DNA from 3 places in the Arthrobacter sp. B2I5 genome. Region 1 is predicted to be linked to each of the others. Evidence: riboswitches for the same ligand, from Rfam matches in the RefSeq annotation. Region 1 holds a riboswitch; each other region holds the start of a gene.

Region 1 (7,033 bases):
CAGATCCATGCAGGCCAGGAAGTGGACAGTGCCACGGGAGCCCGTGCCCTGCCGATCTACCAGACCACGTCCTTCGTGTTCCCCAGCGCCGAAAGCGCAGCCAACCGCTTTGCCCTGGCTGAACTTGCACCCATCTACACCCGGATCGGCAACCCCACCCAGGACGCCGTCGAACAGCGGATCGCCAGCCTTGAGGGAGGCCTGGCCGCTTTGCTGCTCAGCTCCGGGCAGGCAGCGGAGACCTTCGCGGTCCTGAACATCGCGGAGGCCGGGGACCACATCGTGGCCAGCCCCAGCCTTTACGGCGGAACGTACAACCTGTTCGCCCACACCCTGAAGAAGTTCGGCATCTCGGTCACGTTCGTGGACGATCCCGACAACCTGGACCAGTGGCGCGCCGCCGTCCAGCCCAACACCAAGCTTTTCTTTGGCGAAGTGGTGTCCAATCCCCGCCAGGACGTCCTGGATATCGAAGGCATCTCCGAGGTGGCCCACCAGGCAGGCGTGCCGCTGATCGTGGACAACACCCTGTCCACCCCGTACCTGATCCGTCCGCTCGAGTGGGGCGCCGACATCGTGATCCATTCCGCCACTAAATACCTTGGCGGTCACGGCACGGCGATTGCCGGCGTCATTGTCGATTCCGGAAAATTCGACTTCAGCGAGGATCCTGAACGGTTCCCCGGCTTCAACACCCCGGACCCCACTTATAACGGCCTGGTCTACGCGCGGGACCTCGGAGAAGGCGGCGCCCTCGGGGCCAACCTGTCCTACATTCTCAAGGCCCGCGTCCAGCTGCTGCGCGATCTCGGCTCGGCCGTGTCCCCTTTCAACGCCTTCCTGATCTCCCAGGGCCTGGAAACACTGAGCCTGCGGGTGGAGCGCCACGTTGCCAACGCCACGGAAGTGGCGCGCTGGCTGGAAGGAAGGGACGACGTCGAATCCGTCGCCTACGCGGGGCTGCCCTCCAGCCCCTGGTACGAACGTGGCCGCAAGTACGGGCCCAAGGGGACGGGTGCCGTGGTGGCTTTCAACCTGGCCGGCGGGGCGGAGGCGGGCAAGCGCTTCGTCGACGCCCTTGAACTGCACTCCCACGTTGCGAACATCGGCGACGTCCGCTCCCTGGTCATCCACCCGGCGTCGACCACCCACAGCCAGCTTTCGCCGGAGCAGCAGGCAGTGGCAGGGGTGACCCCGGGACTGGTCCGGCTGTCCGTTGGCCTGGAGCACATCGATGACATTCTGGCTGACCTGGAAGCGGGCTTCCGCGCAGCCAAGGGCGCTGCGGCATAAGACAACAGCCGGGGCTGCAGTGAGTGCCGCCGGCAAGCCGGGAAGTCACAACCAGTCACACTCTTGGCTTGGAACGGGGGGTGTTTCGTACACTCGAACCAGGTCATGAGTGCCAGTGACAGCCCCGGCTTGCTGGCCGGCAACCCTCCATCCGCGGTGGGGTGCCCCGGGTGAGGACCTGGCCTGCCGGTCAAATGACGGCGGGCAAGCGCGTAGAAGAGGTCTTGCCATGACGGTTACCGTCGCCCGAACCACCATCCCCGAACACGGAATCGTCCGCTACGCCTCCATTGGGGGACTGCAACTTGAAGCCGGCGGCTACCTCCCGGACGTCACGCTGGCCTACGAAACCTGGGGCACGCTTAACGCGGACGGCAGCAACGCCGTCCTGATTGAGCATGCCCTGACCGGAAGCACCCACGTGACCCGTGGCGACACCGACGAGGAAGGCTGGTGGGAACAGCTGGCCGGTCCCGGCGCGCCCGTGGACACGGACAGGTTCTTCGTGGTGTCCATCAACATTGTTGGCGGCTGCTACGGATCAACGGGCCCGTCGTCGGCCGCCCCGGACGGATCCCCCTGGGGCTCCCGTTTCCCGCTCGTCACCCTGCGGGACAGCACGGTGGCGGAGGCCCGGCTGGCAGACCAGTTGGGCATCAAGAGCTGGTTCGCCGTCCTGGGCGGCTCCATGGGCGGCGCCCGTGCCCTGGAATGGGCCGTGACCTACCCGGAGAGGGTGCAGCGCTGTGCCGTCATCGCCGTGGGGGCCGCAAGCACAGCCGAGCAGATCGCCTTCGCGCAGGCCCAGACGCTGGCCATCCGGCAGGATCCGAATTTCAACGGCGGCGACTACTACGGCGGTCCCAGCCCGGAAGACGGCCTGGCCCTTGCCCGGCGCATCGCCCACATCACGTACCGCTCCGCAGCCGAGCTGGAAGGCCGCTTCGGCCGGTCACCGCAGGCGACCGAGTCGCCCCTGAAGGGCGAAGTCCTGGCCGCCCGGGGCCGCTACCAGGTGGAAAGCTACCTGGACCACCAGGGCAACAAGCTCGTGAAGCGCTTCGACGCGAACAGCTACATTGCCCTGACCGAAGCGTTGATGAGCCACGATATCTGCCGGGGCCGGGGGAGCCTCGCAGAGACGTTGGCCAGGTCAACTGCACGCTTCCTCGTTGCCGCCGTCGACTCCGACCGGCTCTATTTTCCGTCCCAATCCCATGAACTGGCCCAGGCCCTGCCCGGGGATGTCGAGGTGCACGTCATCCGGGCCCCGATCGGGCACGACGGGTTCCTGACCGAAATCGGCCAGCTGGGCAGCCAGCTGAGGGGCACCTTCCTGGCCTGAGGCCCCGCATGTGCATTCCTGCAGATGCCTTCTGCACTAATCGGCGTTGAGGTTGCACGGCAGGCAGACCATACTCAATCGAATCCGGCGTTCGTGGTGTGCATCACATCCGGCCGCCATTGACTGGTCCCCGTGGTGTCGACGACGACGCTGAAGGAGTTCACATGAGTACGGAAAGCTCCGCCGCAAGGCGTACAGAGGAAACCGACGTCAAGGCCTCAGGCCTCAAGAAGGTGGTGACGGCCTCCATGGCCGGAACCGTCGTGGAGTGGTACGAGTTCTTCCTCTACGCATCCGCCGCCACGCTGGTGTTCGGAAAGGCCTTCTTCCCCAACGCCGGCACCGAACTGGACGGCATCATCGCCGCCTTCCTCACCTACGCAGTCGGCTTCGTGGCCCGCCCCATCGGCGGGATCGTCTTTGGCCACTTCGGCGACAAGTTCGGCCGGAAGCAGCTACTGCAGCTGAGCATCATCCTGGTGGGCGTCTCCACCTTCCTCATGGGCTGCCTGCCCACCTTCCAGCAGATCGGCTACTGGGCTCCCACCCTGCTGGTGGTGCTCCGGTTTGCCCAGGGCTTTGCCGTCGGCGGGGAGTGGGGCGGCGCCGTCCTCCTCGTGGCCGAGCACAGCCCCAGCAAGTCCCGCGGATTCTGGGCCAGCTGGCCGCAGTCTGCAGTGCCGCTCGGAAACCTGCTGGCCACGGCCGTGCTGTTCATCCTGTCCTCCACGCTGACCCAGGACGCCTTCCTGGGATGGGGCTGGCGCGTGGCGTTCTGGCTGTCCGCGGTGATCGTCCTGATCGGCTACTACATCCGGACCAAAGTCAACGACGCACCCATCTTCCTGGAGGCCCGCAAGGAGGTCGAGGCCGGCCACAAGGGCTACGGTGTGGCCGAAGTTTTCCGGCGCTACCCCCGCGGCGTGTTCACCGCCATGGGCCTGCGCTTCGCGGAAAACATCCTGTACTACCTGGTGGTCACGTTCTCCATCACCTACCTGAAGACCGTGGTGCAGGCCGACACCACCCGCATCCTGCTCCTGCTGCTCCTGGCCCACGCCGTGCACTTCGCGGTGGTGCCCATGGTCGGCAAGCTGTCGGACCGCTTTGGCCGTAAACCCGTCTACATGGCCGGCGCCGTCATGGGTGCCACCTGGGGCTTCTTCGCCTTCCCCATGATGGATACCAAGAACGATGCCATCATCCTTGCCGCCATCATGATCGGGCTGGTGTTCCACGCCTTCATGTACGCAGGTCAGCCTGCCATCATGGCGGAAATGTTCCCCACGCGGATGCGGTACTCCGGGGTGTCCCTGGGCTACCAGGTGACCTCGATCGTGGCCGGTTCGCTGGCTCCGATCATCGCCGCCTCGCTCCTGGGCACCTACAAGTCCTCCGTCCCCGTGGCCGTCTACCTGCTGATCGCCTGCGCCATTACCGCCGTCGCGGTCTTCTTCCTGAAGGAAACCCGCGGCATCTCGCTGCACGACGTGGACGCCGCCGACGCCCAGGGCACCGCCGACCTCCTTGCCGCCAACAAGAAGTAGCAGGTTCCCATGAAAGCCGCCGTCCTATACTCCACCGTTCCGGCCCCCACCCCGGGGGCCGGACCCGGGAAACGGACCTACTCCGATGCCGGCCCGCTGCTGGTGCAGGAACTGGAGCAGCCGGAGCCGCGGGCCGGTGAGCTTGGTGTTGCCATCACCTACTCCAGCCTGTGCCATTCGGACCTCTCGGTGGTGGACGGTTCCCGCGTCCGGCCGCTTCCCATGGCCCTGGGCCACGAGGCCGTGGGGCGGGTGGTGTCCGTCGGCGAAGCTGTGGCCGACGTGGCGGTGGGCGACCACGTGGTGCTGGTCTTCGTGCCCAGCTGCGGGAAATGCCGGGCCTGCCTGTCCGGCCGGCCGGCCCTATGCCACCGCGCAGCGGAGGTCAACGGCTCCGGAGACCTGCTGCACGGGCCGGCCCTGCTGCGGACGCCGGCGGGGGAGCGCATCAACCACCACCTGGGCGTCTCGGCCTTTGCCGACTACGCGGTAGTCGCCCGGGAATCGGTGGTGGTGATTGACGACGACGTCCCGGACACGGTTGCCGCGATGTTTGGTTGCGCCGTGCTCACCGGAATGGGTGCGGTGTTCAACACAGCCGGAGTCGGTCCCGACCAGTCCGTGGCAGTGTTCGGGCTCGGCGCGGTGGGCCTGTCCGCCGTCATGGCAGCGCGCCTTGCGGGGGCAGCCAGCGTGATTGCCATTGATCCAAACCAGGGCAAGCACCAGCTGGCCCGCGACGCCGGGGCCACGTCGGTGGGAACTCCGGAGGACGCGGCCCGGCTGATTGCGGAAGCCTCCGGTGACGGCGTGGACGTTGCCATCGAGGCCGTGGGCTCGGCGGGCGTCATTGCCTCCTGCCTGGAGCAGGTTACCCGGGGAGGTGCCGTGGTCTCGGTGGGCCTGCCCCATCCGTCCGCCCAGTTGACGGTACCCGCCCTGCAGTTTGCCGGAGCGGGAAAACGGCTGCTGGGCTCCTACATGGGGGATGCCGTGCCCTCCCGCGACATCCCGAAATACCTCGGATTCTGGCGGGAGGGCAGGCTCCTCGTTGAGTTGCTGCACACGGACACGCGGCCACTGAGTGAGATCAACGAGGGCCTTGATGCGCTGGCATCCGGGCAGGTGGTGCGGCGGCTCTTCCAGGCCTGAGCCCTTCGAGGCCGGCCTAACCTGCCAGCAGCCCGGCGCGCTCCTTCATCTCCTCTTTGAGTGCCCCGATCACGGCCTGCACTGGGGCCGAGCGGAGCGACTCCGGGCGGGCAACGGCCCAGATAGGGAGCTGCCGCTCGAAGTCGGCGGCCAGGACGGGAACAAAATGGTCGGATTCCGCCACCATGAAGTTGGGCAGCAGCCCAATGCCCGCGCCCTGCCGTACCGCCTCCACCTGGGCGAACACGCTGGTGGCCTGGAAGCTTGTCCTGGGCACGGGAAGCTCCGATGACCAGCGCGGCCCCAGCTCCGCCACCTGGAGTGCGGACTCCACGTAAGAGACAAACCCGTGCTGCCCTACGTCGTCGAGCCTTTCCGGCAGGCCATTCCGGGCGGCATAGGCGGAACTGGCGTAAAGGCGCAGGTAGTAGTTGCTCAGGAAGATGGTCTGTGCGCTGGTGACCTCGGCCCGTCCCACCACAATTTCCAGGTCCACTCCCGACCGGTTTTGGCTGACTTTCCGGGTGGCGCTGAGCATTTCAACGTTCAGTTGCGGGTTCTGCTGCTGGAGCCGCACCAGCGACGGGGCCACGAAGACGGCCCCCACGCCGTCCGTCGTGGCGACGCGGACCAGGCCGGCCAGGGCACTCTGGTCCTGGCTGATCAGGCCGGACAGCGAGCCCAGCGTGGCCTCGATTGTCTCTGCCGCCTCCACCGCGGCGGCGCCGAGCTGCGTCAGTTCCCAGCCGTGCGGGCTCCGTTCCAGGGTGCGGCCGCCCAGCTGCTTGTCCAGGGCGAGGATGCGTCGGGAAATGGTGGTGTGGGTTGTCCCCAGTGTTTCCGCCACGGCGTTGAAGCGGCCCAGGCGTGCAACCGTCAGCAGGATGAGCAGGTCGTCGGGGCTGGGCAACCGTCTGGGGTCCACGCCGGTCCTTCCATCGATGTGCAGCAATGCACATGGTCTCTGTAATTTTTCCCCTTGATTGCACTCTAACAGGGTGTGATCGTTGACACAGACATGCCGGCAGCAAGGCTGGAATGGAAGCAAAGGAGCTTACGCATGGCAGTTATCGGTTGGATCGGCCTGGGCAACATGGGCGGCCACATGTCCGTGAACCTGGTGAAGGCCGGGCACGATGTCCGCGGTTTCGACCTCAATCCCACCGCCCTGGCAGCGGCTGAGGCAGGCGGCGTCAAACGGACCGCCAGCATCGCCGAAGCGGTGGACGGTGCAGACGCCGTGTTCACCATGCTGCCAAAGGGTGAACATGCCCGCGCGGTGTACCTGGGTGCGGACGGCGTGCTGGCGCACGCGGACACCCGCACGCTGCTGGTTGACTCCTCCACGATCGACGTCGCCTCGGCGCAGGAACTGCACGGCGCCGCTGCTGCCGCCGGCTTCCGCTTCGTGGACGCCCCGGTGTCGGGCGGAATGAGCGGGGCCGAGGCAGGAACCCTCACGTTCATGGTGGGCGGCGAAGAGGGCGCGGTGGCGGACGCCACGGGCTACTTTGGCCCCATGGCGGCCAACATCATCCCCACCGGCGGCGCCACCACCGGGCAGGCCGCGAAGATCTGCAACAACCTGATGCTCTTCATCAACCTCGCCTCCACCGCAGAGGGTGCAGTGCTCGCAGACCGGCTGGGCCTGGACAAGCAGGTCTTCTGGAACATTGCCTCGGTCTCCTCGGGTGAC
Region 2 (7,033 bases), 1.5 Mb from region 1:
AGCACCTGGCGGCCGATGCCCGCAGGAATGCATCGCACCTGGCAGCCGACGCCCGCAAAACCACCACCAAGAAGCTGAACAAGGCGGACAAGGCCGTGCGCCGCGCCGTCGAACACGCCACGGGAGCATAAGCACGAATGACCGCAGCAGCTGCCACCCGGGACGGCTCCGGAACACCTGTCCACCATTGGGCCGCGCCTTTCGCATCGCGGCCCGTTGACGCCACCGTGACGGTGCCCGGATCCAAATCCCTGACCAACAGGTACCTGGTCCTGGCGGCCCTCGCGGACGGCCCGTCCCGGCTGCGCGCGCCCCTGCATTCGAGGGACTCGGCGCTCATGGTCGACGCGCTCCGGCAGCTCGGTGCCGTCATCACCGAAGTGCCCGGGGACGGCGCTTTTGGGCCTGACCTGGAGGTGGTACCGCTGCCGGCGGCAGCGCCCGCCTCCCTGGCCAGGATCGACTGCGGACTCGCCGGCACCGTCATGCGGTTCGTCCCGCCGCTGGCGGCGCTCCGCAAGGGAGCCAGCGTATTCGACGGCGACCCCCACGCCCGTAAGCGGCCCATGGGAACCATCATCGAGGCCCTCAAGGCCCTGGGCGTGGCCGTATCCGCCGAGGACGGCAGCGCGCCGTCGTCGCTTCCCTTCACGGTGGACGGCAGCGGCGCAGTCCGCGGCGGCCACCTGGTGATCGACGCCAGTGCCTCGTCGCAGTTCGTCTCCGCTCTCCTCCTGGTAGGGGCGCGGTTCGACGAGGGCCTGCACCTGGAACACGTGGGCAAGCCGGTCCCCAGCCTGGACCACATCAACATGACGGTGGCCGTCCTGCGCGGCGCCGGCGTGTCAGTGGATGATTCCGTCCCCAACCACTGGGTGGTGGCGCCGGGTCCCATCCGCGCCTTCGACCAGCGGATCGAACAGGACCTGTCCAACGCCGGGCCATTCCTTGCGGCGGCCCTTGCCTCGCGGGGGACGGTCCGGATTCCCAACTGGCCGGCGGAAACCCAGCAGGTGGGAGACCTTTGGCGCGCAATCCTGGCCAGCATGGGCGCCACGGTGACCCTGGCTGACGGCGTCCTGACCGTCACCGGCGGCGCGGAGATCAAGGGCGGTGACTTCGCGGACACCAGTGAACTGGCACCGACGGTGGCAGCCCTGTGCGCCCTTGCCTCCGGACCTTCCCGGCTCAGCGGGATCGCCCACCTGCGGGGGCATGAGACGGACCGGCTCGCGGCCCTGGTGGCGGAGATCAACCGGCTCGGCGGCGACGCCGAGGAAACCAGCGACGGCCTGGTGATCCGGCCCGCCCCGCTGCATGCCGGCGTCGTGCACAGCTACGCGGACCACCGCATGGCCACGGCGGGTGCCATCCTGGGACTCGCGGTGGAGGGCGTCCAGGTGGAGGACATCGGCACCACCGCCAAGACCATGCCGGACTTCCCACAGCTGTGGGCCGGCATGCTGGCCCAGGAAGCGGGGTTCGCAGCCGGACCGGAAGGGCGCGTCAGTGGCGCGTAGCACTGGTTCCTGGGACGAATCGGACGTCCGCATCCGTCCCAGCAAGAAGGGTTCCCGGCCACGCACCAAGGACCGCCCCAGCCATGACGACGCCGTGACCGGACGGATCATCACGGTGGACCGCGGCCGGTATACCGCAGTGGTGGACGAGGACTCGGAGAACGAGCGCGTTGTCATTGCCGCGCGCGCCCGGGAACTGCGCCGCTCGCCAGTGGTTGCAGGCGATTTCGTGTCACTGGTGGGGGACGTGTCCGGCGCACCGAACACGTTGGCCCGGCTGGTGAAGATCCAGGACCGCCACACTCTCCTGCGCCGCAGCGCCGACGACACCGACCCCATTGAACGGGCGGTGGTGGCCAACGCGGACCAACTGGTGATCGTGGTGGCCGCGGCCAACCCGGAGCCCCGCACGGGATTCATCGACCGCGCACTGGTGGCCGCCTACGACGCAGGGATCGAGCCAATCCTGCTGGTCACCAAGGCCGACGTCAAAGACCCCGCGGAACTCCTTTCCAACTACACCCACCTGGACTTCCCGGTCATCATCAGCCGGACAGCCGATGCGCAGGCATCGGGCATCGACGCCCGGTCCGATGACGGCCTCTCGGCGCGGCTGGACAGCGCGGCGGTGGCTGCCCTCCGTGACCACCTGGACGGCAAGGTCACCGTGATGCTGGGTCACTCCGGTGTTGGGAAGTCCACCATGGTGAACGCGCTGACCGGCGCCGAGCGGGCCACCGGCGGAGTGAACGCCGTGACCGGACGCGGCCGCCACACGTCGTCGTCCGCCCTTGCCTTGCGGCTGGCGGATGCGCCGCCCGGCAGCTGGATCATCGACACCCCCGGCATCCGCTCCTTCGGCCTGGCGCACGTGGACCCGGACCGGATCCTGCGTTCCTTCCCGGACCTCTCCCCCGGCATCGAAAACTGCGAACGCGGCTGCAAGCACACGGCAGCCGCGGTGGACTGCGGCCTTGACGACTGGGTGGCGGGCGGACACGCAGGTCCCACCGGGGCTGCCCGTCTGGCGTCCCTGCGGCGGCTGCTGGGTGCGGATCCACGGATGGAAGCACAGGAAACCAAGGAGCTCGGCAGCGTCAACTGACGCGTTCTCCCGGCAGAACCGTTTGCAGACGGTAGTTTGGAACCATGATCCAACCCGCTTCGAGCTACAACGATGACCTGCGCCTGGCCCATGTCCTGGCCGACTCCGTGGATGACCAGACGATGAGCCGCTTCAAGGCCCTGGACCTCCACGTTGAGACCAAGCCGGACCTGACGCCGGTCACCGACGCGGACAAGGCCGCCGAGGAAGCCATCCGCGGCCAGCTCTCCCGTTCCCGCCCCCGCGACGCCGTCCTGGGCGAGGAATTCGGGAGCACCGGCCACGGTTCGCGGCGCTGGATCATCGATCCCATTGACGGGACCAAGAACTTTGTCCGCGGCGTTCCGGTGTGGGCCACGCTGATCGCCCTCGTGGATGAGGGCGAGCCGGTGGTGGGTGTGGTCAGTGCCCCGGCCCTTGGCAAGCGCTGGTGGGCGGCGAAAGGCATGGGCGCGTACATGGGAAGGTCCCTTGCCGCCGCCACCCGGCTCCGCGTCTCCGACGTGTCAAAGCTTTCCGATGCCTCCCTCTCGTACTCCAGCCTGGGCGGCTGGAAGGAACGCGGAAACCTTGACGAGTTCCTCGGCCTGACCGAGGATGTCTGGCGGACCCGGGCCTACGGCGATTTCTGGTGCGTACTGCATGGTGGCCGAAGGCTCGGTGGACATCGCCTGCGAACCGGAGCTGAACCTCTATGACATGGCGGCCCTGGTGCCGATCGTGGTGGAGGCCGGCGGCCGGTTCACGTCCCTGGAAGGCGAGGACGGCCCGTTCGGCGGAAACGCCCTGGCCACGAACTCAATCCTGCACTCGGAGGTCCTGCACCGCCTGAACCCGTATTTGGACGACCTGCTGTAGCTGACGCCCTTTCCGCAAAAAAGCGAATAATGCGACGCCGGACACCTTCCTGGGGAGGTGTCCGGCGTCGTTTATTCGGCTGCACGTAATAAACGCCTTAACAATCGCCGCGGCTTCAATCCTGGCCGCCCCATGTCCTACGCTTTTAGGCAGGTCACGAGTGCCAGCGCAAAACCCCGGTTTGCTGGCCGGCAACCCTCCATTCGCGGTGGGGTGCCCCGGGTGACGACCAGGCCGGTCCGGAGCGGATGCGGCAAGCGCGGATTCCCCCATGGCGGAGTCCTGTCATCAAGTGAGGTCTCTGTGACAACTGCCACCGTCTCCCCCCAGCCCGTCATTGCCGAAGCCGCCGTCCCCAACGGACGCCGCGCCGCGGCCGGCCGGCCGCTCGCCGCCGTCACCGGCGCTGAAATCCAGGCACCGCTGATTTCCGGCGGCCACGTGCGGTACGCCAACCTCGATTACGGCGCCTCCGCCCCGGCGTTGTCCGTGGTGTCGGCCTACCTTAACGAGATCCTCCCCTACTACGCGAGCGTCCACCGCGGGGCAGGATACGCATCCCAGATCAGCACCTCCGTGTATGAGAACGCGCGCAGCATCGTCAGGGATTTCGTCGGCGGCCGCGCGGATGATTCGGTCATCTTCACGCGCAACACCACGGATTCACTGAACCTGCTGGCCGGTTGCCTGCCGGTAACGGACGGCCGGCACGACGGCGAAGTGCTCTACCTGGACATCGAACACCACGCCAACCTCCTGCCGTGGCAGGGTGTCCCGCACCGCAGCATCGTCGCCGCGGACACCATCACCGGCACCCTGGAGGCTCTTCGGGCCGAACTTGCACAGGGCGGCGTCAGCCTGCTTGCGGTCACCGGAGCCTCCAACGTCACCGGCGAAATCCTGCCCATCCGTGCCCTGGCCGCGCTGGCCCATGAGCACGGCGCACGGATTGTGGTGGATGCCGCCCAGCTCGCCCCGCACCGCCGCGTGGACATCAGCGCGGACGACGTCGACTACCTCGCCTTCTCCGGCCACAAGCTGTACGCGCCCTTCGGCGCCGGCGTCCTGGTGGGACGCCCGGACTGGCTGGACGCCGGCGTCCCGCACCTCGCAGGCGGCGGCGCGGTCAAGGAAGCCAGGCTCGACGGCGTCAGCTGGGCCACCGGGCCGGCGCGCCATGAGGGGGGCTCACCGAACGTCCTCGGAGCCGCCACACTGGCCCGCGCCACCCAGGTGATTGCAGGCTTGGACCAGGAACGCTGGCATGCCCACGAGTCCGCCATCCGTTCCTTCCTGGTGGAGGGCCTGCAGGGGATCGACGGCGTCACCGTCCACCAGATCTTCAAGGACACCAACCCCGAAACGGACACCATCGGCGTGGTCAACTTCTCCGTTGAGGGCTACGACGCCGGACTGGTGGCGGCCTACCTCTCGGCAGAGCACGGGGTGGGACTGCGGGACGGCCGATTCTGCGCCCATCCCCTGCTCAAGCGCCTGGGCCTGCCGTCCGGTTCCCTCCGCGCCAGCTTCGGTGTCGGTTCACGCCTGGAGGACGCCGAACGCCTGCTCGCCGGCATCCGCGCCCTGCGGAGCAACGGTCTGGGCTGGGATTACGTGGTGGACGCCGGCCGCTGGGTGCCCGCCAATGACACCCGCACCTACCCGCACTGGGCACCCAACACCCCGGGCACCGCCGGCGCCGCGCCCTGCATCGACGACTGACACCCCGCCCAACCCCTGCCGCCCAGGCGATCGATCCGGCGGCCGGGAGGATGCGGTAAATTCGAAAGGTACCGCAGGATGCCAGGTGAAGGAGGCCACGCGTGGTTCGGGGTGGCCCCAAGCTTGATCACGGACGGCGCAGGGAACTGGGGCAGAGCTTCCAGGACGGCGGCAGGCACTACCAGCGCGTCCGGCCCGGCTACCCGGAAGAGGTGGCCCGGTGGCTGGTGCCCGCCGATGCCCACGATGCCCTCGACGTAGGCGCCGGAACCGGAAAGTTCACCGCTTTGCTGCTGGACATGGGACTGCACGTCACTGCCGTGGACCCCTCCGCGGACATGCTCGCCCAGCTCACTGAACACTATCCGGCCGCCACGGCCGTGCCGGGGACTGCCGAGGCGACAGGCCTGCCCGACGCCCGCTTCGACGTCGTCACCGTTGCCCAGGCGTGGCACTGGTGCGATGCCCTGGCGGCAAGCACCGAGCTGGCCCGCGTCCTGCGGCCGCACGGGACGCTGGCCCTGGTCTGGAACCAGCTGGACACCTCTGTTCCCTGGGTGCACCGGCTCTCCCGGATCATGCACGCAGGCGACGTCTACCGGCCCGGCCACAAACCCGTCGTCGGGCCCGAATTCCAAGGCCTCGAAGGGCACGTCACCCACTGGCAGGACACGGTGACCACCATGGACCTGATGGAACTCACCAAGTCCCGCAGCTACTACCTCCGCGCCGGCGAGGCCACCCGAGCCAAGGTCCTGGCCAACCTGGAATGGTACCTGCATGAACACCTGGCCTACACCCCTGACCAGGAAATCGACCTGCCCTACCTCACCCTGGCCTGGCGGGCGGTCAAGGCATGACCTCGCATCCCATGCGGCGCACGCCGAGCCGGTAGGCTTGACCGTGTGAAGACCAGCGCGCCCTCCTCCTCGATCGAGGACTACGTCAAGGTCATTTATTCGTTCACGGAATGGCAGGACAAGCCCATCACGTCCACCCAGCTTGCGCAGCGGCTGGGGGTGGCCAATTCCTCGGTGTCCGAGATGGTCCGCAAGCTCAAGGACCAGGGCCTGGTGGACCACAAACCCTACAGCGCCGTCACGCTCACCGAGGACGGCCTGCGGCTGGCCCTGGCCATGGTCCGGCGCCACCGGTTGATTGAGACCTACCTTGTCCAGCGGCTCGGATACAGCTGGGACGAAGTCCATGATGAGGCAGAACAACTCGAACACGCAGTGTCGGACACGTTCATCGAACGGGTCGCCGCCAAGCTCGGCAACCCAAAGCGTGACCCGCACGGCGACCCCATTCCCACTGCCGACGGGCAGGTGCTGATGCCGCGCGCGCACCTCCTCGCCGAACTGGACCCGGGCCATGCCGGCAGGATCACCAGGATCAGCGACGACAACCCGGAGCTGCTGCGCTACCTTGCCGCCCAGGACATCGACCTCGACGCCGATGTCGAGGTGGTGGGCCGCCGGCCCTTCGGCGGCGCTTTGGTGGTGCGGATCGGCGCTTCGGGCGGCGCCCGCGAGTTCGACCTCGCTGACGAGATCGCCTCCGCCCTGTGGGTCTCCAGCGACGCCCCGCACGCCGGCTGCAGCCTGGACGGTCCCTGACGTGGCGATGCCCACCGGCCGCGCCTGGCTGGCTGTGGCCGTCGGCGGTCTGGCCGGCAGTGAGCTGCGCTACGGGCTGGGGCTGGCGTTTCCGGACGTGCCCGGCTCGGTCCCGTGGGCCACGCTGGCTATCAACATCAGCGGCAGTTTCGTCCTCGCGGCGCTGACCACCGTCTGGATGGCCCGCCCGCATACTGCGTTCTGGCTGC
Region 3 (7,033 bases), 2.8 Mb from region 1:
CCCCGACGGCAGGGAGGCCGATGCCTCCAAGCCCCAGCTGCTGGTCACGGACCTTGGCGTCACGCGCGGCGACGGCGTCTTCGAAACCATGCTGGCAGTCGGCGGGACGGTACGGAAAATGCAGGCGCACCTGGATCGGCTTGCCGGATCTGCAACTGCGCTGGACCTGGACATCCCGGACCAGGACGCATGGCGGCGTGCCATTGCGGCTGCCGTGGCCCGGCATCGGTCGGAGAACGCGCCGGCAGACCCTTCGGCAGATGAACTGGTGGTCAAACTGGTGGTGACCCGCGGCGTGGAGGGCGCGCCCACCCCCACCGCCTGGGTCCAGGCCTCGCCGGCCGGTACTGCCGGCCGCCGGCAGCGGGAAACGGGCATCGACGTCATCCTCCTTGACCGGGGCTACGACAGTGACGTGGCCGAACGGGCGCCCTGGCTGCTCCTGGGGGCCAAGACGCTCTCCTACGCCGTCAACATGGCGGCGCTGCGCCACGCGCACAAGCAGGGCGCCGACGACGTCATTTTCACGTCATCTGATGGTCGCGTCCTGGAAGGGCCCACGTCCACGGTGCTGCTGGCGCATGTGGAAAAGTCCGACGACGGCACAACAGTCAAGCGCCTCATCACGCCGCAGCTGGACAGCGGCATCCTGCCCGGAACCTCCCAGGGTGCGCTCTTCGCTGCAGCCAAGGCGGCAGGCTGGGAACTGGGCTATGGCCCGCTGGAGCCCCGGGACCTCCTGGACGCGGACGCGGTCTGGCTGATCTCCAGCGTCCGGCTGCTGGCACCCGTGAACCGGATCGATGGCAAGGAGATCGGCACCCCGTCTGTCCAAAAGGAACTGACCACTGAATTGAACGGGCTCTTCGCCGGGATCCACTAGGCCCCGACAGGCCGCGGCCGGCCCTTTTCCCCTCCTTGCATCACCCGTAAGGTGTGCACCATGGACTCGCAAAAGCTGCCGATCGAAAATCTGTCCTTTGACGACTGCTGGGATCTCCTTGCCAATGACATCGTGGGCAGGCTGGCCATTGTGGTGGACGGACATCCGGAGATCTTTCCCGTGAATTACGTTGTCCACCTGCGCAGCATCGTGTTCCGCACGGCACCCGGGTCCAAGCTCTGGGGCGCCAGGATGGAGCGGCCCGCCGCACTGGAAATCGACGGCTATGATCCCGCCACCGAACTGGCCTGGAGCGTGGTGGTGCGGGGCGATACCGAGATCGTCGAGGACCAGGCCGTCAAGGATGCCGTGGACGGCCTGGGCCTGGAGCCCTGGCAGCCGGGCGAAAAGGCAAACTACGTCAGGCTGAACGCCAAGGCACTGACCGGACGCAGGTTCCAGGTGAACCGGCCGGACGTCTGGAACACCCGCGCGCAGGACCGGCGCCGGGCGTCATTCGAATAGCGCCGCTGCCATAACCCGCGCCTTTGGCGCGGACGCTGCTGTCACGCGCTGGAACCTGCCACCTGCCGCGAGAGCTGCGTTTCCAGCCCGGACAGCAGGATGGTGAGTCCCTGGTCAAGCTCCCTGGCGCCGTCGTACTCTGCCAATGCCGGCGCCAGGGCACGGAGCCGGGGGAATTCCTTTGCGGGCAGGCGGTGGAGCCCCAGGCGCAGCAGTACTTCGTTCTCTTCCGGGTCCACCACGTACTCCTGCAGTTCGTTCAGGATGTGCCCGTAGAGGAAGCCGTAGTAGGCGCGGTAGACATGGAGCGCATCCGCCGGTTCGAATCCTGCCGCCGCGAGCAGGGTCAGGATCTGTTCCAGCGGCCGCAGCGTGCCCAGCGGGCGCAGCCCCAGCGGCGTGGACAGGGGCCGGGTCACCAGCAGGGGGACAACGTTGGGATGCTCGAGCGCCAGCATCCGCAGGTCATGGGCAATGTTCCGCAGCTGGGCTTTCCAGTCCGGGTCCTCGGGATGCACCGGGAGCTGGTCAAGGACCAGCTCCGAAACCCCGTCCAGGAGCGCGGCCCGGTTCTCGGCGTAGCGGTAGAGGCTCATGGGGTCCCGGCCAAGCTCCTGCCCCAGGCGCCGCATGGTCAACGCGTCCAGCCCTTCTGCATCAACCAGTTCGAGGGCCTTGGCCAGCACGGTTTCCCTGCTCAACCTTGCCTTGACAGGTGTGCGGCCTGAAGCACGCGGGGCATCCATGGCGTTGTCCTAGCTGTGGAGGTGGTGTCCCGAATAAATCGAGACGGTTGCATCACTTGTAGTCTACTAGTACAGTCTACATCGTAGACAGGCGCTGACAACGCTGAGGCCCACTGCATTTCAGGGGGACTCAACCTATAAATCCGATGGCCACGTGCAGGACATTGGGTTTTGCTGCTGTAGCCGAACGGCGGCGCCGAGCACTTAGCGAAGGGGAGCCATCATGGCACATTCGCAGTTCGATCTCTTTCTCAACGAAGCCACCTACCCCGACCACGCCTCAGGTTCCAGCCTGGACCGTGACCGCCTCTACGGGCTGTACACCAGCTGGTGCTTCATCAACCAGCAGTCGCCCGGCACCGAGGACAGCTTCTGGTCAGCCATGAAGCACCGGATTTCGCCCCGCCGCAACGGCCTTCGCATGAAGGGTCCTGCCGCTGCCGACTACATCCTTACCAGCTACCCCGGACTGGTCTGAGCCCTCCCGGTTTTAGCACAAGGCCACCGGACAACCAGTGGTACCTGATTAAATGCTGTGGCACACCGTGCCGCAGCATTTTTCATGCCCGCCCTGGCTGGAAACAGGGCGGCAGCCCGGGCTGGCCCGGCGCTAGGTAGGGATGATCCGGAACAGGAACCTGGTGCGGACCATCACCCAGAGCAGCGCCAGGACCACGGCGTAGGCGGCGGTGTTCAGGAAGATGCTTTGCTGCTGCAGCGCCGGAATATTGGCCACGACGGCGATCAGCACCACGTGCATGATGAACACGTAAAGCGTGGCCCGGCCCAGCGGAACCAGGAACCAGCCCAGGAGCCGCTCCACCGGTTTCCAGTAGGCGCTGAGGAACGCGTAGGACGCCACCACCAGGACCAGGACGTTGAGCAGGCGGCCCGGGGCCAGGTATGTGCGGGAGAAGAAGGCGTCGTACATGGCCCGGTAGGAGGCGTCCGGCAGGAGCGCCAGGCGGACATCGTAGCTGTTGGCCAGGTACGGGTTGCCCCAGGACAGGAAGGCCAGCGCGAATGCGGCCGCGGTGCACGCAACTACCGCCCAAGTGTGCCGGGACAGCCACGCCGTGATGCTGCGCCGGTGGTAACCCGCAACCAGCCCGAGCACGAACAGCACCTGCCACACCAGCAGCGGGAAGGAGTCCTCGAACTGCGAGGGCAGGATCCGGAACCGGGTCACGGCCCCCACCGCATATACGCTGAGCGTCGCAACCAGCACCCAGATGGCCTTGCCGCGGTTCAGCGCCGCGAGGATCAGCGGACTGGCCAGCAAAAGCACCACATAGAGCCCCATGACATTGAACTGCCAGGGCCCGAACTGCAGCAGCACGATGGCCGGGAGCACCTGGGGCGGGACGGGGAACTGGAACAGCGATGACATGCCGGCGTACAGGTCATAGGTCCGGCCGGATCCGGTATGCCCGGCTCCACCGGTTCCCTGGTCAACGAATGTGGTCAGGGCCTCGGTATGGAAGAACGGGAGCAGGGACAGGAGGAAGACGCCGATCAGAACAGCCAGTGCCGTCAGGTAGAGCTTGCCGGCGCGGCGCGTGGTGAGGTCCACTACCCGTCCGAAGTCCTCCTTGGCCTTGGGCCCGTACACCATGCCCACCACCAGGCCGGAGAACAGGACGAACAGTTCCGCGCCGGACACGAAGCCCACGGCCTCCTGGGTGAGCAGCTGGAACAGCGAGGCCATGCCCAGGTGGTTCACCACCACAAAGACGATGGCCACTCCGCGCAGCAGATCCACGCGCGAATCCCGGGTGGAGGGATCCCGGTAGCTCCAGGCCGTGGCAGCGTCGATCCGGCGGGGAATCTGCCACAGGGCCGCCAGGAGGATCACCATGGCGGCAGCGACAGACCAGGCGGCGGCCCCCGGGAGGGTGTTGGCCCTGACGTACGTGCTTCCTGAGGCCACGTCGGAGACGGGACCGGTAACGATTGGTGCTGCCTTCAGTCTCTCCAGGGCCGCTTTGGCGATCTCCGGCTGTCCCGTAAGCAGCCAGCTGATGCTTGCCACGCCGGTATCCCTGGTGCTGGTGCGCTCGTCCCAGACCACGGCGGCAGTCCCGGCAAAACCGGAGGACGTGGCAGTTGTTACCACCTGGTCCCACCAGCCGGTTTTGATCTCCGCCTCGGACGCCCCGCCCGAGGCCGGGCTGTAGAAGGCCGCGGTCTGAAGCAGGAAGGGCTTCCTGTGCCCTTCCGAATAGGTGCCGTAGAAGTTCTCATTGCCGGAATCCGTCAGCATCTCCTGGAGTTCGCCGGCCCGCGGCGCGGTGTTGACGGCGGCACCTCCGGCGGTGTCATCGTGATAAGCAGCCAGCCCCACCCAGTCCACGGCGTCATCGCCCGGGTAGTACGGCGCGTAGGCGCTGTCGCTTCCGTCCCAGGCCCCGTCACCGTTCGTGTCCAGGAGGGTAAAGCCCTCGCTTCCCGGCTGCGGCGCATCCCGGTTGCGGTCGAAGGGGTAGTCCTTGCCCAGGTAAGGCGCCCACACCATGGCGGCCGGGCCGCCGTCGTACTTCCTGAACGCTGCCGCAACCGCCTGGAAGGCCTCACGGTAGGCGGCAGGCTGTTGGCCCCAGGACACCCAGCTTGAGTTCATGTCCGGGGCAAACCGGATCAGCAGCTGCCCCTTGAAGCCGGCGGCGAGGCCGCGCACCTGCTTGGCGAACGCTTCTGCCTCGGGTGCGCCGAGCTGATCCAGCGGCACCGATGGCTTTACCGTGAGCAGGGCGTGGGTGCCTTCGGCTCCGGCCTGCTGAAGGAAGCCATCGATGTCATTCCGTTCGGAATCGCGGTACGGAATGGTGATGTCGTGGCCGAAGACGGCCGGGCGGGCGCCCAGCCTGCCGCTGAAGCCTGCGGCGGTGTCCTCGCCCCATTCGAGCACGGCACCAAGCCAGGGCTTTCCCTTCTCCGGTGCAGCCTCCGCCGCATGCGACGGAGCAGCGGCCAGCAGGACCATGAGCCCAATGAGGGCCGCGGCCAGAAACGCGCAGATCGGGTGCCGATGGTTCCGGCGGGTTGCGGCGTGGTGGTGCGATGTGACTGCACGCATGGTGAGAAGCCCCCCGGTACTCATTGCCCTGATGACGCCGGCGGCGCCCCGGTAAGAACTTTATCGGCCCGGCGGCTGCTGACAGCGCGCGGCAGGCGGCCCACCTGCGGTGATGTCCGCCGTCGGACCGTCCCCGGGCGCTGCAACTTCCCTCGGCGCAGCTCAATTACGGAACATGACGACGGCGGCCGTGCGGCCCGGCGCGGCAGGTGTTACGTTTTTGGGGAGTAATGAGTACCGGTGTGAAGCCCTGACTGGCCGGTCGGCAACCCTCCCTTTCGCGGCGGGGTGCCTCAGGTGAGTACTCGGCATATCGACCGATTCGAGCTGCAAGCGTGAAAGAAGGAGATCCGTCGTGTCCGACGCACCCGCCCCTGACGAAAAATTGTCCTACCGCCTGATCACAGGCCCGGACGACCGCTCCTTCTGCGAACGGATCTCGGCTGCGCTGGCTGACGGTTACGTCCTGCACGGCAGCCCGGCAGCCACCTTCAACGGCAGCAGTGTCATCGTGGCGCAGGCAGTGGTCCTTCCGGCAGCAATCGCCTCCGCCGACGCAGCGGTGGCCACCGCGGTGGATCAGCTGGACGCAGACTTTGAGGGCGAGTTCGACGGCGAGGGCCACGCATGAGCTACGCGGGAGATCTCACGCCCCAGGAAGCATGGGCAAAGCTGGAGCAGGGAGCCATCCTGGTGGACGTCCGCACCGAGGGCGAATGGGCCCACATCGGCATCCCGGACACCAAGGCCACGGACAACGATCCCCTCTTCATCCAGTGGACCTTCCCCGGCGGCATCCCCAACCCAGACTTCGTGAAGGACCTCAAGGAGCAGGCGCCGGAGGACCCGTCCGCTGAACTGGTGTTCCTGTGCCGGTCCGGCGCCCGTTCGGTTGCCGCTGCCACCGCCGCCACACAGGCCGGTTTCACCTCCTACAACGTGCTGGAGGGCTTTGAAGGCGAGCCGGACCGCTACGGTGAGCGCACCGTCAACGGCTGGAAGAACCGCGGCCTGCCCACCAACCTCGGAAAGAACTAAGTGAGCTTCAATCAAGACGCCCCGGGATGGAGCCCTGACACCCAGGCTGTCCGCGGCGGGCTGGACCGCACCAACTTCCAGGAAACGTCCGAGGCCATCTTCCTGAACTCCGGCTTCGTCTACGAATCCGCTGCAGCAGCTGAACGGGCCTTCACCGGCGAGGACGAGCGCTTTGTCTATTCGCGCTACGGCAACCCTTCCGTGGCCACGTTCCAGGAGCGGCTGCGCCTGCTGGAAGGCACCGAAGCGTGCTTTGCGACGGCGTCGGGCATGTCCGCGGTGTTCACCGCCCTGGGTGCCCTGCTGGCTGCCGGGGACCGGGTGGTGGCCGCCCGTTCGCTCTTCGGGTCCTGCTTTGTGATCCTGAACGAGATCCTCCCGCGGTGGGGCGTGGAGACCGTCTTCGTGGATGGTCCGGACCTGGACCAGTGGCGCGAGGCCCTCTCCCAGCCCACTACCGCCGTCTTCTTCGAATCCCCGTCCAACCCCATGCAGGAGATCGTGGACATCGCCGCGGTCAGCGAGCTTGCGCACGCCGCCGGGGCCACCGTGGTGGCGGACAACGTCTTTGCCACTCCCCTGCTGCAGCGCTGCGGCGACCTGGGCGCGGACGTGATCGTCTACTCGGGAACTAAGCACATCGACGGCCAGGGCAGGGTGATGGGCGGCGCCATCCTGGGCACGAAGGAGTTCATCGACGGCCCGGTGAAGCAGCTGATGCGCCACACCGGGCCGGCACTCTCCGCGTTCAACGCCTGGGTTCTC

Evidence for each region. A riboswitch is a leader RNA that binds a small molecule or an ion and turns the genes downstream of it on or off. The one in region 1 is predicted to bind S-adenosylmethionine.
Region 2: another riboswitch for S-adenosylmethionine. It lies ahead of QFZ60_RS06700 (aminotransferase class V-fold PLP-dependent enzyme); the one in region 1 lies ahead of QFZ60_RS13790 (homoserine O-acetyltransferase).
Region 3: another riboswitch for S-adenosylmethionine. It lies ahead of QFZ60_RS00565 (DUF1737 domain-containing protein); the one in region 1 lies ahead of QFZ60_RS13790 (homoserine O-acetyltransferase).

Annotation. Positions count from the first base shown of each region.
Region 1 is NZ_JAUSYF010000001.1:2,925,642-2,932,674, reverse strand. Features, by position in the region: gene QFZ60_RS13795 (bifunctional o-acetylhomoserine/o-acetylserine sulfhydrylase) at 1-1,293, shown strand, start outside; SAM riboswitch class IV at 1,395-1,510, shown strand; gene QFZ60_RS13790 (homoserine O-acetyltransferase) at 1,523-2,638, shown strand; gene QFZ60_RS13785 (MFS transporter) at 2,803-4,185, shown strand; gene QFZ60_RS13780 (zinc-binding dehydrogenase) at 4,195-5,337, shown strand; gene QFZ60_RS13775 (LysR family transcriptional regulator) at 5,354-6,262, opposite strand; gene mmsB (3-hydroxyisobutyrate dehydrogenase) at 6,398-7,033, shown strand, end outside.
Region 2 is NZ_JAUSYF010000001.1:1,408,722-1,415,754, reverse strand. Features, by position in the region: gene QFZ60_RS06720 (DoxX family protein) at 1-131, shown strand, start outside; gene aroA (3-phosphoshikimate 1-carboxyvinyltransferase) at 138-1,520, shown strand; gene QFZ60_RS06710 (ribosome small subunit-dependent GTPase A) at 1,510-2,625, shown strand; partial or broken gene hisN (histidinol-phosphatase) at 2,670-3,483, shown strand; SAM riboswitch class IV at 3,636-3,749, shown strand; gene QFZ60_RS06700 (aminotransferase class V-fold PLP-dependent enzyme) at 3,787-5,205, shown strand; gene QFZ60_RS06695 (class I SAM-dependent methyltransferase) at 5,307-6,065, shown strand; gene QFZ60_RS06690 (metal-dependent transcriptional regulator) at 6,111-6,824, shown strand; gene QFZ60_RS06685 (CrcB family protein) at 6,832-7,033, shown strand, end outside.
Region 3 is NZ_JAUSYF010000001.1:131,691-138,723, reverse strand. Features, by position in the region: gene QFZ60_RS00590 (aminodeoxychorismate lyase) at 1-883, shown strand, start outside; gene QFZ60_RS00585 (pyridoxamine 5'-phosphate oxidase family protein) at 944-1,408, shown strand; gene QFZ60_RS00580 (TetR/AcrR family transcriptional regulator C-terminal domain-containing protein) at 1,450-2,154, opposite strand; gene QFZ60_RS00575 (hypothetical protein) at 2,378-2,632, shown strand; gene opgC (OpgC domain-containing protein) at 2,765-5,230, opposite strand; SAM riboswitch class IV at 5,457-5,572, shown strand; gene QFZ60_RS00565 (DUF1737 domain-containing protein) at 5,586-5,861, shown strand; gene QFZ60_RS00560 (rhodanese-like domain-containing protein) at 5,858-6,268, shown strand; gene QFZ60_RS00555 (O-succinylhomoserine sulfhydrylase) at 6,269-7,033, shown strand, end outside.